2 regions of the Massilia paldalensis genome follow, and region 1 is predicted to be linked to the other one. Evidence: predicted binding sites of a transcription regulator. Region 1 holds the regulator's gene; the other holds the start of a gene.
What was found. The regulator sigma-54, encoded in region 1, starts transcription at its own class of promoters, with help from an activator protein. The targets are predictions, from matches to a motif close to TGGCANGNAANCTGCTTT.

Region 1 (4,447 bases):
GGATACCCCATGGCACCCGCAACCTACAAACGGACCGCGCACCGCTGGCGCCTGCTGGCGCTGATGCTGACCGCGGTGTTCTTCGCCTTCGGCAGCTTCTGGCTGGTGCAGGTGATGCAGGGCCAGGGCGACGATCCCACCCGCGTCAACGTGGGCGACGACCCGGACTACATCATCGACAACTTCAGCTTCGTGCGCATGTCGGTGGACGGCAAGCCGCGCTACGTGATCTCGGGCGAACGCCTGACGCACCGGCCGTCGACCAACACCTCGGAGATCGAGAACCCGGTCGTGCACAGCCTGGCGGCCGAGAAGCCGCCGATGACGATCACGGCCGACCACGCGCTCGTGAACCAGAACCAGAACCAGATCGACCTGACCGGCAACGTCGACATCCGGCGCCCGGCCAGCGGCACCGGCCAGCCGCTGCACATCCAGACCACGGCGATGACGTTCCTGCCGGACGAAGAGATCGCGAAGACCGACAAGCCGGTCAAGATGACGCTCGGCGGCGCGACGATCGATTCGATCGGCGCCACGGTCAACAACGCGACCCAGCAGGCCCAGCTCGGCCGGGGACGCACCGTCTATCCGCCGCGCCAGCCGCGCTGAAGCCCATTCACCTGAGGACAACCATGAACAAACTACTCGCCGCCGCCATCTGCCTGCTGGTGCCGCTGGCCGCCTCGGCCGAGAAGGCGGACGCGCTCAAGCCGATCACGATCGACTACAAGGACGCCCACGTCGACCAGGTCACGCAGAACTATGTCGCCACCGGCGACGTCGTCATCACGCGCGGCACCATGGTGCTGAAGTCGGACCGCGCCGAGGTCAAGGAAGCGCCGGACGGCTACCGCACCTTCATCCTGACCGCCGCGGCGGGCAAGGTGGCCACCTTCCGCCAGAAGCGCGACGGCGGCCCCGACCTGTGGGCCGAGGGCCAGGCCCAGCGCATCGAATACGACGAGCGCGCCGACCTGATCAAGCTGTTCTCCAAGGCCGAGATCCGCCAGCTCGAAGGCAAGAAGGTCACGCAGGAAATGGATAGCCCGTTCATCTCGTACGACAGCCGCAGGGAAGTGCTGGTGGGCCGCAACGATCCGAGCGGCGCCGACGTGCAGGGCAAGGGCCGCGGCAGCATCACGCTGGCGCCGCGCCGTAACCAGGCAGCCGCGGCGCCCGCCGCCGCCACGCCGGCCGCAGCGCCCGCGGCGAATGTCCCGGCCACGGAGAAGAAGTGATGGAGACGAGCACGGAAAACGCGGCCGTCGCCGGCAATAGCAGTACCGGCGCCGGCGGCAGCACCCTCGTCGTCAAGGGCCTGCAGAAGAGCTACGGCAAGCGCCTCGTCGTGCGCGACGTGTCGCTGCAGGTCGCCTGCGGCGAAGTGGTCGGCCTGCTGGGGCCCAACGGCGCGGGCAAGACGACCTCGTTCTACATGATCGTGGGCCTGGTGCCGTCCGATGCCGGCACCATCGACATCAACGGCGACGACGTCTCGAGCCTGCCGATCCACCGCCGCGCGCTGCTGGGCCTGTCGTACCTGCCGCAGGAAGCGTCGGTGTTCCGCAAGCTGACGGTCGAGGAAAACATCCGCGCCGTGCTGGAACTGCAGCGCGAGAACGGCAAGGCGCTGAGCAAGCAGCGCATCGCCGAGCGCCTCGACGAGCTGCTGAGCGAGCTGCAGATCGAGAAGCTGCGCGAGAGCCCGGCGCTGTCGCTGTCCGGCGGCGAGCGCCGCCGCGTGGAGATCGCGCGCGCGCTGGCGACCAACCCGCGCTTCGTGCTGCTGGACGAGCCGTTCGCCGGCGTCGACCCGATCGCCGTGATCGAGATCCAGCGCATCGTGCGCTTCCTGAAGGAGCGCGGGATCGGCGTGCTGATCACCGACCACAACGTGCGCGAGACGCTCGGCATCTGCGACCGCGCCTACATCATCAACCAGGGCGCAGTGCTCGCATCCGGCCGCCCCGACGACATCATCGCCAACGAATCCGTACGCCGCGTCTATCTGGGTGAACACTTCCGAATGTAGGTATGAAACAGACGCTGCAACTCAAGACTTCACAGCACCTTGCGCTCACGCCGCAGCTGCAGCAATCGATCCGCCTGCTGCAGTTGTCCACGCTGGAGCTGCACCAGGAGATCGAGCAGGTCCTGAGCGACAACCCGCTGCTGGAACGGCTCGACGATCCGCTCGACCGTTCCGTGCGCCTGCTGGCCGACGGCGCCATCAACAGCGCGCCGGCGCCGGCCGAGGCCCCCGCGCAGCAGGGCAGCGGCGAGGAAAACAAGGCCGCCGGCAGCGAAGGTGAAGGCGAGGGCGGCGGCAGCGACGATGCGCACGGCGGCGACGGCGATGCCGACTGGGGCGAGGGCCGCAGCGGCAACAGCGGCAGCGGCGCCGACGACGAGGATGGCCGCCCGCAGCTGGAAGCCAGTCCCGTCACGCTGCGCGAGCACCTGATGGAGCAGGTGCGCCTGTCGTGCTGCGCGCCGCGCGACTGCGCGCTGGTCGAGCTGGTGGTCGATGCGCTGGACGACAACGGCTACCTGGAAGAATCGCTGGACGACATCCACGCGCGCCTGCCGGAAGAGCTGGAGATCGATTTCGACGAGCTGCGCACGGCGCTCTCCCTCGTGCAGAGCCTGGAGCCTGCCGGCGTGGGCGCGCGCAGCGCGGCCGAGTGCCTGGCGCTGCAGATCCGGCGCATGCCGAACGTGCCCCTGGTGACGCGCCGCATGGCGCTGACCATCGTCGAAAAATACCTGACCTGGTTCGCCCAGCGCGAATTCAACAAGCTCAAGAAGGCGCTCGACTGCGACGACGAAGACCTGCGCGAGGCGCAGAGCGTGATCCGCCAGTGCAACCCGCATCCGGGCGCCGCGTTCGCATCGGACGTCTCCGACTTCGTCGTGCCGGACGTGATCGTGCGCCGCGCCAAGGATGGCTGGAGCGTGCAATTGAATCCCGAGGTCATGCCGCGCCTGCGCGTGAACAGCCTGTATGCGCAGGCCCTCAAGGGCGGCAAGTCCGAGACGCAACTGAATGCGCAGCTGCAGGAAGCGAAGTGGCTCATCAAGAACATGCGCCAGCGCTTCGACACGATCCTGCGCGTGGCCCAGGCCATCGTCGAGCGCCAGCGCAATTTTTTCTCCCATGGCGCCGTTGCCATGCGGCCCCTTGTTTTGCGCGAGATAGCTGATACACTAGGTCTACACGAGAGCACAATTTCTCGAGTCACAACTCAGAAATACATGCTGACCCCGCACGGCATGTTCGAGTTGAAGTATTTCTTCGGGAGCCATGTTGCCACCGAGGCGGGAGGAGAAGCATCCTCGACGGCAATCCGGGCTCTCATCGTGCAACTCACAGGAGCAGAAGACCCCAAGAACCCTTTATCCGACAGCAAGATCGCGGACATGTTGGGGGAGCAGGGAATGGTCATCGCGCGGCGCACCGTCGCCAAGTACCGAGAAGCCTTGAAGATCCCGCCCGTCAGCCTCCGCAAATCCTTGTAGCAAGTACTTGTCGTCGTTGGACGAGTCCTTGCGGCCAGTTCGTGTCAAAACGTTGCCACCTGCGCATGAAGCGCGGATGCGCGCGTGGTTGTGGCAGCGCCTCTTCAAAGGAGTGTGTATGAATCTCACCATCAGCGGACATCACCTCGATGTTACCCCGGCCATCCGAGAGTACGTACAGAACAAGCTCGAACGCATTACCCGCCATTTCGATCAAGTGATCGATACCCACGTCATCCTCTGCATCGACAACCTCACCGAGAAGGCCAAACGCCAGAAGGCGGAGATCAACTTGCGCGTCGCCGGCAAGATCCTCCATGTCGCCAGTGCCGCGCACGACTTGTATGCCGCGATCGACATGTTGATGGACCGGCTCGACCGCCAGGTCTTGAAGTACAAGCAGATGATGCAGGACTTCACGCACACGTCACCGAAACGCCTGCCCGACGCGGGCGACGACGCCGAGCCGGCCACGGCTTGATTCCATAACGGCAACGTGAACAAAGGGCGCATCGGCGCCCTTTTTGCTTTGACGGGCGCGCGCATGGCGTGGCGCGCAGGGCGGGCGGCAAGCCGTCCACCCTGCCGCTAGAATAAGGGTCTGATTAGTCGAATAACGAGACACATGACCGAATACGTACTGACCCGCGTCGCCAATGGCACCGGCATCATCACGCTGGACCGCCCCAAAGCCCTGAACTCGCTGTCGCTCGACATGGTGCGCGCGCTGGCGCAGGCCCTGCAGGCCTGGCGCGACGATGCCTCCGTCCACGCCGTCGTCATCCGCAGCAGCAGCGAGAAGGCGCTGTGCGCCGGCGGCGACATCCGGTTCTTCCACGAGGTCGGCCGCGCGACGCCGATGGGCGGCAGCGCGCTGCTCGAGGATTTCTTCACCGAGGAATACGCGCTCAACCACCTGATCCAC
Region 2 (4,447 bases), on a different contig from region 1:
GGCGGCGGCGCTGCCGTCGCGCTCGAACGGGTCGCTGAACTGGCGCAGCGCCTCCTGCTGGCTGCGCAGGCCGCGTTCGGTCTCCTCGCTGGCCGTGCGGGCGACCTCGTCGGCCAGGGCGCGCGCCGTGCGGGTCGTGTTCTGCACGTGCTGCTCGGCCACGCGCGCCAGGTCCACCTGGGCGTCGGCGGCCAGGCGCGAGATGTGCTGCTGGTAGGCCCGCAGCTTGTCGGCGGCCGGCTGGGTGCGCGCGGCGGCGGCGCTCAGCAATTCGCCCTGGTGGTCGGCGCTCAGGACCTTCTGGCCGGCCAGCGTCGTTTCTTCCAGCATGGTCTGGGCCAGCTGGATGTTCAGGCTGACCATCTGCTGGAAGGAGTTGAAAAAGGATTTCGAGATGTCGTTCATGAAGGCGGTCTGGGCGTCCAGGTGGGTGCGGACGGCCGGGCTCACGGACTGCGCGAACGGATACGGATACATGCGGTGCCTCCTCGGTGTGAATTGTCCATGGGTTGTCGGACCGTGGCGCCGGCATGGCAGGCGCCACGGGAGCTCACAGCCTAAGGTTGCGCCGGCCTCGCCGCTTGATCTGGACTAATCGTGCCGGGCTTGCCATTCGCCGGGTCCGGCCGAGGCTGGCGCGATAATTGCATCGGCACCCGTATCTGAACTCGTCCGGGAGCCCCCATGTTTTTGCCTAACGATGTGATTCAGTATGCCGGTCCGCTGCGTACGATCCGGGTGTTGTGGATCGACCGCCCGCGCGCCCTGGCCTATACCTTCGAGCTCGGCCTGGCCCATAGCCAGCCGCGTACCCATCCCCTGGCCACGCTGGTCGAGGACGTGCAGGAGGGTCGCGCGCGCCTGCTGCTGCACGACCCGTACGCCGCTCCGCCGCCGCCGCCGCTGCTGCCGCAGAAGTACCGCGACCTGCAGAACAAGGCCTGGGACATCGTCAGCGCCCTGCAGGCGCAGGTGCCCGGCCTGTACCAGCCGCGCGAGCGCGCCGCCATGGTGGCGCGCTGCGCCGAGGAGTACGGCGTGTCGCGTCCCAGCGTGCTGCGCTACCTGCGCCGCTTCTGGGAACGGGGCCAGACCGTGGATGCCCTGCTGCCCGACTACGGCAACTCGGGCGCCCGCGGCAAGACCCGCGGCGTCAGTGCCGGCGTCAAGCGCGGGCGCCCGCGCAAGTCGGGCGACCATCCGGGACTGAATACGGATGCCGACATGCGCGCGACCTTCCGCGCCGCGGTGGCGCGCTACGCGGCCACGCATCCGGAGTTCTCGCGCCGTGCCGCCTACCGCCAGATGCTGGCCGACTACTACCGCGGCCACGCGCCCGACGCCGTGCCGACCTTCGGCCAGTTCAACTACTGGCTGGACAAGGACGGCGCCCCGCCGCAACGTTCCGCCGCCCGCCGCAGCGCTTCCCCAGCCGCCGCAGCGGTGCAGTCTGTCATGCGCCTGTAACTTTCCAGTGCGCCCCGGCCCATGATGGTGCAGCGCCGCAAAGCGGGCCGGGCGTGCCATTTTCCCCTATCGAGATCGCATGGGCTTACCCGCTACAGGTGCGTCTTTCGTGCGCTGCAAAACAAAGTCTGATTTGCAATAAATAAAGTACGCACCTGATTCCATTGCGCACTCGTACCGACGTTCCTCCAGCGGGGCACAAAACAAACATTATTTGAAAATAGGTGCTTACGACGAACTTACATCCTGTCCGGATCGTAGCTCACTTTATTTTCTACGTAGATTTATCCTCCGGAATCTGCCTTGCTGGCACGGCTATTGCTGAAACACAAACTGAAGAAGAAGTGTTCCTGCAATAACCAGCCGAGGTGCGGATGAAACGTTTGACAAGGTCGCTGACGCGACGCGAATTCCTCCACCGGGCCGCCGCAGTCGGCGGTTCCGCCCTGTTACTCAACACGATGAACGCCTGGGGCATGGGCATCGCCTCCCGCGCCGGGACGCCGCCGGCCCTGTCGGGCAGCGGCAAGGGCAAGAAGGTCGTGGTGCTCGGCGCCGGCCTGGCCGGCATGACGGCCGCCTACGAACTCGCGAAGCTCGGCTACCAGGTCGAGGTGCTGGAAGCGCGCAGCTTCGCCGGCGGCCGCTGCCAGACGGCGCGCAAGGGGTTCAGCCTGCAGGAGCTGGGCGGCGAGATGCAGACCTGCCGCTTCGACGAAGGCAACTACATCAACCACGGCCCGTGGCGCATTCCCCTCGACCACCAGTCGACGCTGTACTACACGCGCCAGTTCGACATCCCGCTCGAGGTCATGGTCAACGACAACGACCACGCCTGGGTCTACATGGAAGATGCGGGCCCGCTGTCGAAGCAGCGCCTGCGCGCCGCCCAGGTCAAGGCCGACATGCGCGGCCACGTGGCCGAGCTGCTGGCCAAGTCGGTCCAGGCCAAGAGGCTCGACGCCAGCCTCACGCCGGACGACCAGCGCCTGCTGCTCGACTACCTGGAGCACGAGGGCGCGCTGCGCAAGACGGACCTCGTCTACCGCGGGCGCAACGGCCGTGGCTGGGCGGTGCCGCCGGGTGCAGGCCTGAATCCCGGCAAGCCGTCCGATCCGCTCGGCTTCCACGAGCTGCTCGCGTCCAAGGTCGGCAAGGTCTACAGCGCGGTGCAGGAATTCCCCATGCACGCGACCATGTTCCAGCCCGTCGGCGGCATGGACCGGATCGCGCAGGGCTTCGCCAAGCGCCTGGGCAAGAAGATCCGCTACGGCACCGAGGTGCAGTCGATCCGCCAGTCGCCGGACGGCGTGACCATCGCCGTCAAGGACGTCAAGAGCGGCAAGCTGTCGCAGGTGAAGGCCGACTGGTGCCTGTGCGCGATGCCGCTGTCCGTGCTGCGCACCGTCGACAGCGATTTCTCGGACAACTTCAAGGCCGCGATGAAGTCGGTGTCGTATGCGCCGGTCGGCAAGATCGGCCTGCAGATGAAGCGCCGCTTCTGGGAAGAGGACGACCAGATCTACGGCGGCCACGTGCTCACCGACATGAAGGGTATCAACACGATCTCCCTGCCCTCGTCCGGCTGGCAGACGAAGAAGGGCGTGGTGCTGGGCTACTACCACTATGCGCTCGATGCGATCGAGGTCAGCGCCCTGTCCCCCGCGGAGCGCGCCGAATTCGCCGTCGCCGCCGGCGAGAAGATCTTCCCGGCCTACCGCGACGCCTACGAAAACGCCTTCTCCGTCGCCTGGCACCGCGTCCAGTACAACCTGGGTGGCTGGGCCGAATGGGACGAGGCCGGCCGCGAGAAGGCCTACCCGACGCTGCTGGCCGGCGAAGGCCGGGTCATGCTGGCCGGCGAACACCTGAGCTACCTGACCGGGTGGCAGGCCGGCGCCATCGAATCGGCCTGGCAGCAGATCGAACAACTCCACAGGAAAGCCAACGCATGACCTTCAGCACGCACCTCGCACACGTCATCCATGCAGCCTTGCTCGGCACGGCCGCGCTGCTCGCCAGCGCCCCCGCCGGGGCCGACACGATGGACGGCAAGACCCTGTTCGCCAAGAACTGCGCGGCCTGCCACCAGGCCAACGGCAAGGGCATCCCGGGCGCCTTTCCCGCACTGGCGGGCAATGCCTTCGTGCAGGGCGCGCCCGTCGACGTGGCCACCGTGCTGCTCAAGGGCCGCGGCGGCATGCCCGATTTCTCGGGCAGCCTGAACGACGGCGACATCGCCCAGGTACTGACCTACGTGCGCAGCAACTGGGGCAACAATGCGCCCGCCATCACCGAACAGGAAGTGGGCGCCCAGCGCACCGCCCTGGGCGTGGGGCCCGCCACCAGCAGCCGTTTCGGCAACAAACACTAACCACAGAGAGAACCCATGAAGAAGCCATCGATCGCGCTGCTGTCGTCCACCGTGCTGCTGCTGTCCGCCATCCTGCCCCTGACCGCCGGCGCCCAGGACATCGTGCGCCACAAGCTGCCGAACTCCGACTTCCCCATCGCCCAGGCCGTCACGATTCCGCCGGGCGCCACCATCCACTTCATCAGCGGCCAGGTGCCGCCCACCGTCAACAAGGGCGCCGACCCGAATTCCCAGGCCGCCTTCGGCGATATGAAGACCCAGACCGTCGGCGTGCTCACCAAGATCCAGGACATCCTGAAAGGCATGGGCCTCTCCATGGGCGACGTCGTCAAGATGCAGGTCTTCCTCGTCGGCGATCCGGCCAAGGGCGGCAAGGCCGACATGGCCGGCTTCATGGAAGGCTATACCCAGTTCTTCGGCGGCAAGCAACCGAACCTGCCGGCGCGCGCGGCCTTCCAGATCGCCGCGCTGGCCAACCCCGGCTGGCTGGTCGAGATCGAGGTGGTCGCCGCCAAGAAATAAGCTCCCACGCTTCGCCGTTTTGCCCGCATCGCTGCCGTTCGCACCACGTGTTCATCGCAACGTAGTCCAATAACAAAAGGGGTA

Region 2: the regulator sigma-54 is predicted to act here: its motif matches at 1,775-1,792, upstream of ACI1V7_RS03120 (flavin monoamine oxidase family protein).

Annotation. Positions count from the first base shown of each region.
Region 1 covers NZ_JBJCIU010000003.1:832,736-837,182, forward strand. Annotated here, with positions in the region: gene lptC (LPS export ABC transporter periplasmic protein LptC) at 10-612, shown strand; gene lptA (lipopolysaccharide transport periplasmic protein LptA) at 636-1,241, shown strand; gene lptB (LPS export ABC transporter ATP-binding protein) at 1,241-2,035, shown strand; gene ACI1V7_RS18455 (RNA polymerase factor sigma-54) at 2,038-3,522, shown strand; gene hpf (ribosome hibernation-promoting factor, HPF/YfiA family) at 3,641-4,003, shown strand; gene ACI1V7_RS18465 (enoyl-CoA hydratase/isomerase family protein) at 4,148-4,447, shown strand, end outside.
Region 2 covers NZ_JBJCIU010000001.1:682,979-687,425, reverse strand. Annotated here, with positions in the region: gene ACI1V7_RS03130 (phasin family protein) at 1-477, opposite strand, end outside; gene ACI1V7_RS03125 (hypothetical protein) at 685-1,467, shown strand; gene ACI1V7_RS03120 (flavin monoamine oxidase family protein) at 1,842-3,422, shown strand; gene ACI1V7_RS03115 (c-type cytochrome) at 3,419-3,841, shown strand; gene ACI1V7_RS03110 (RidA family protein) at 3,857-4,363, shown strand.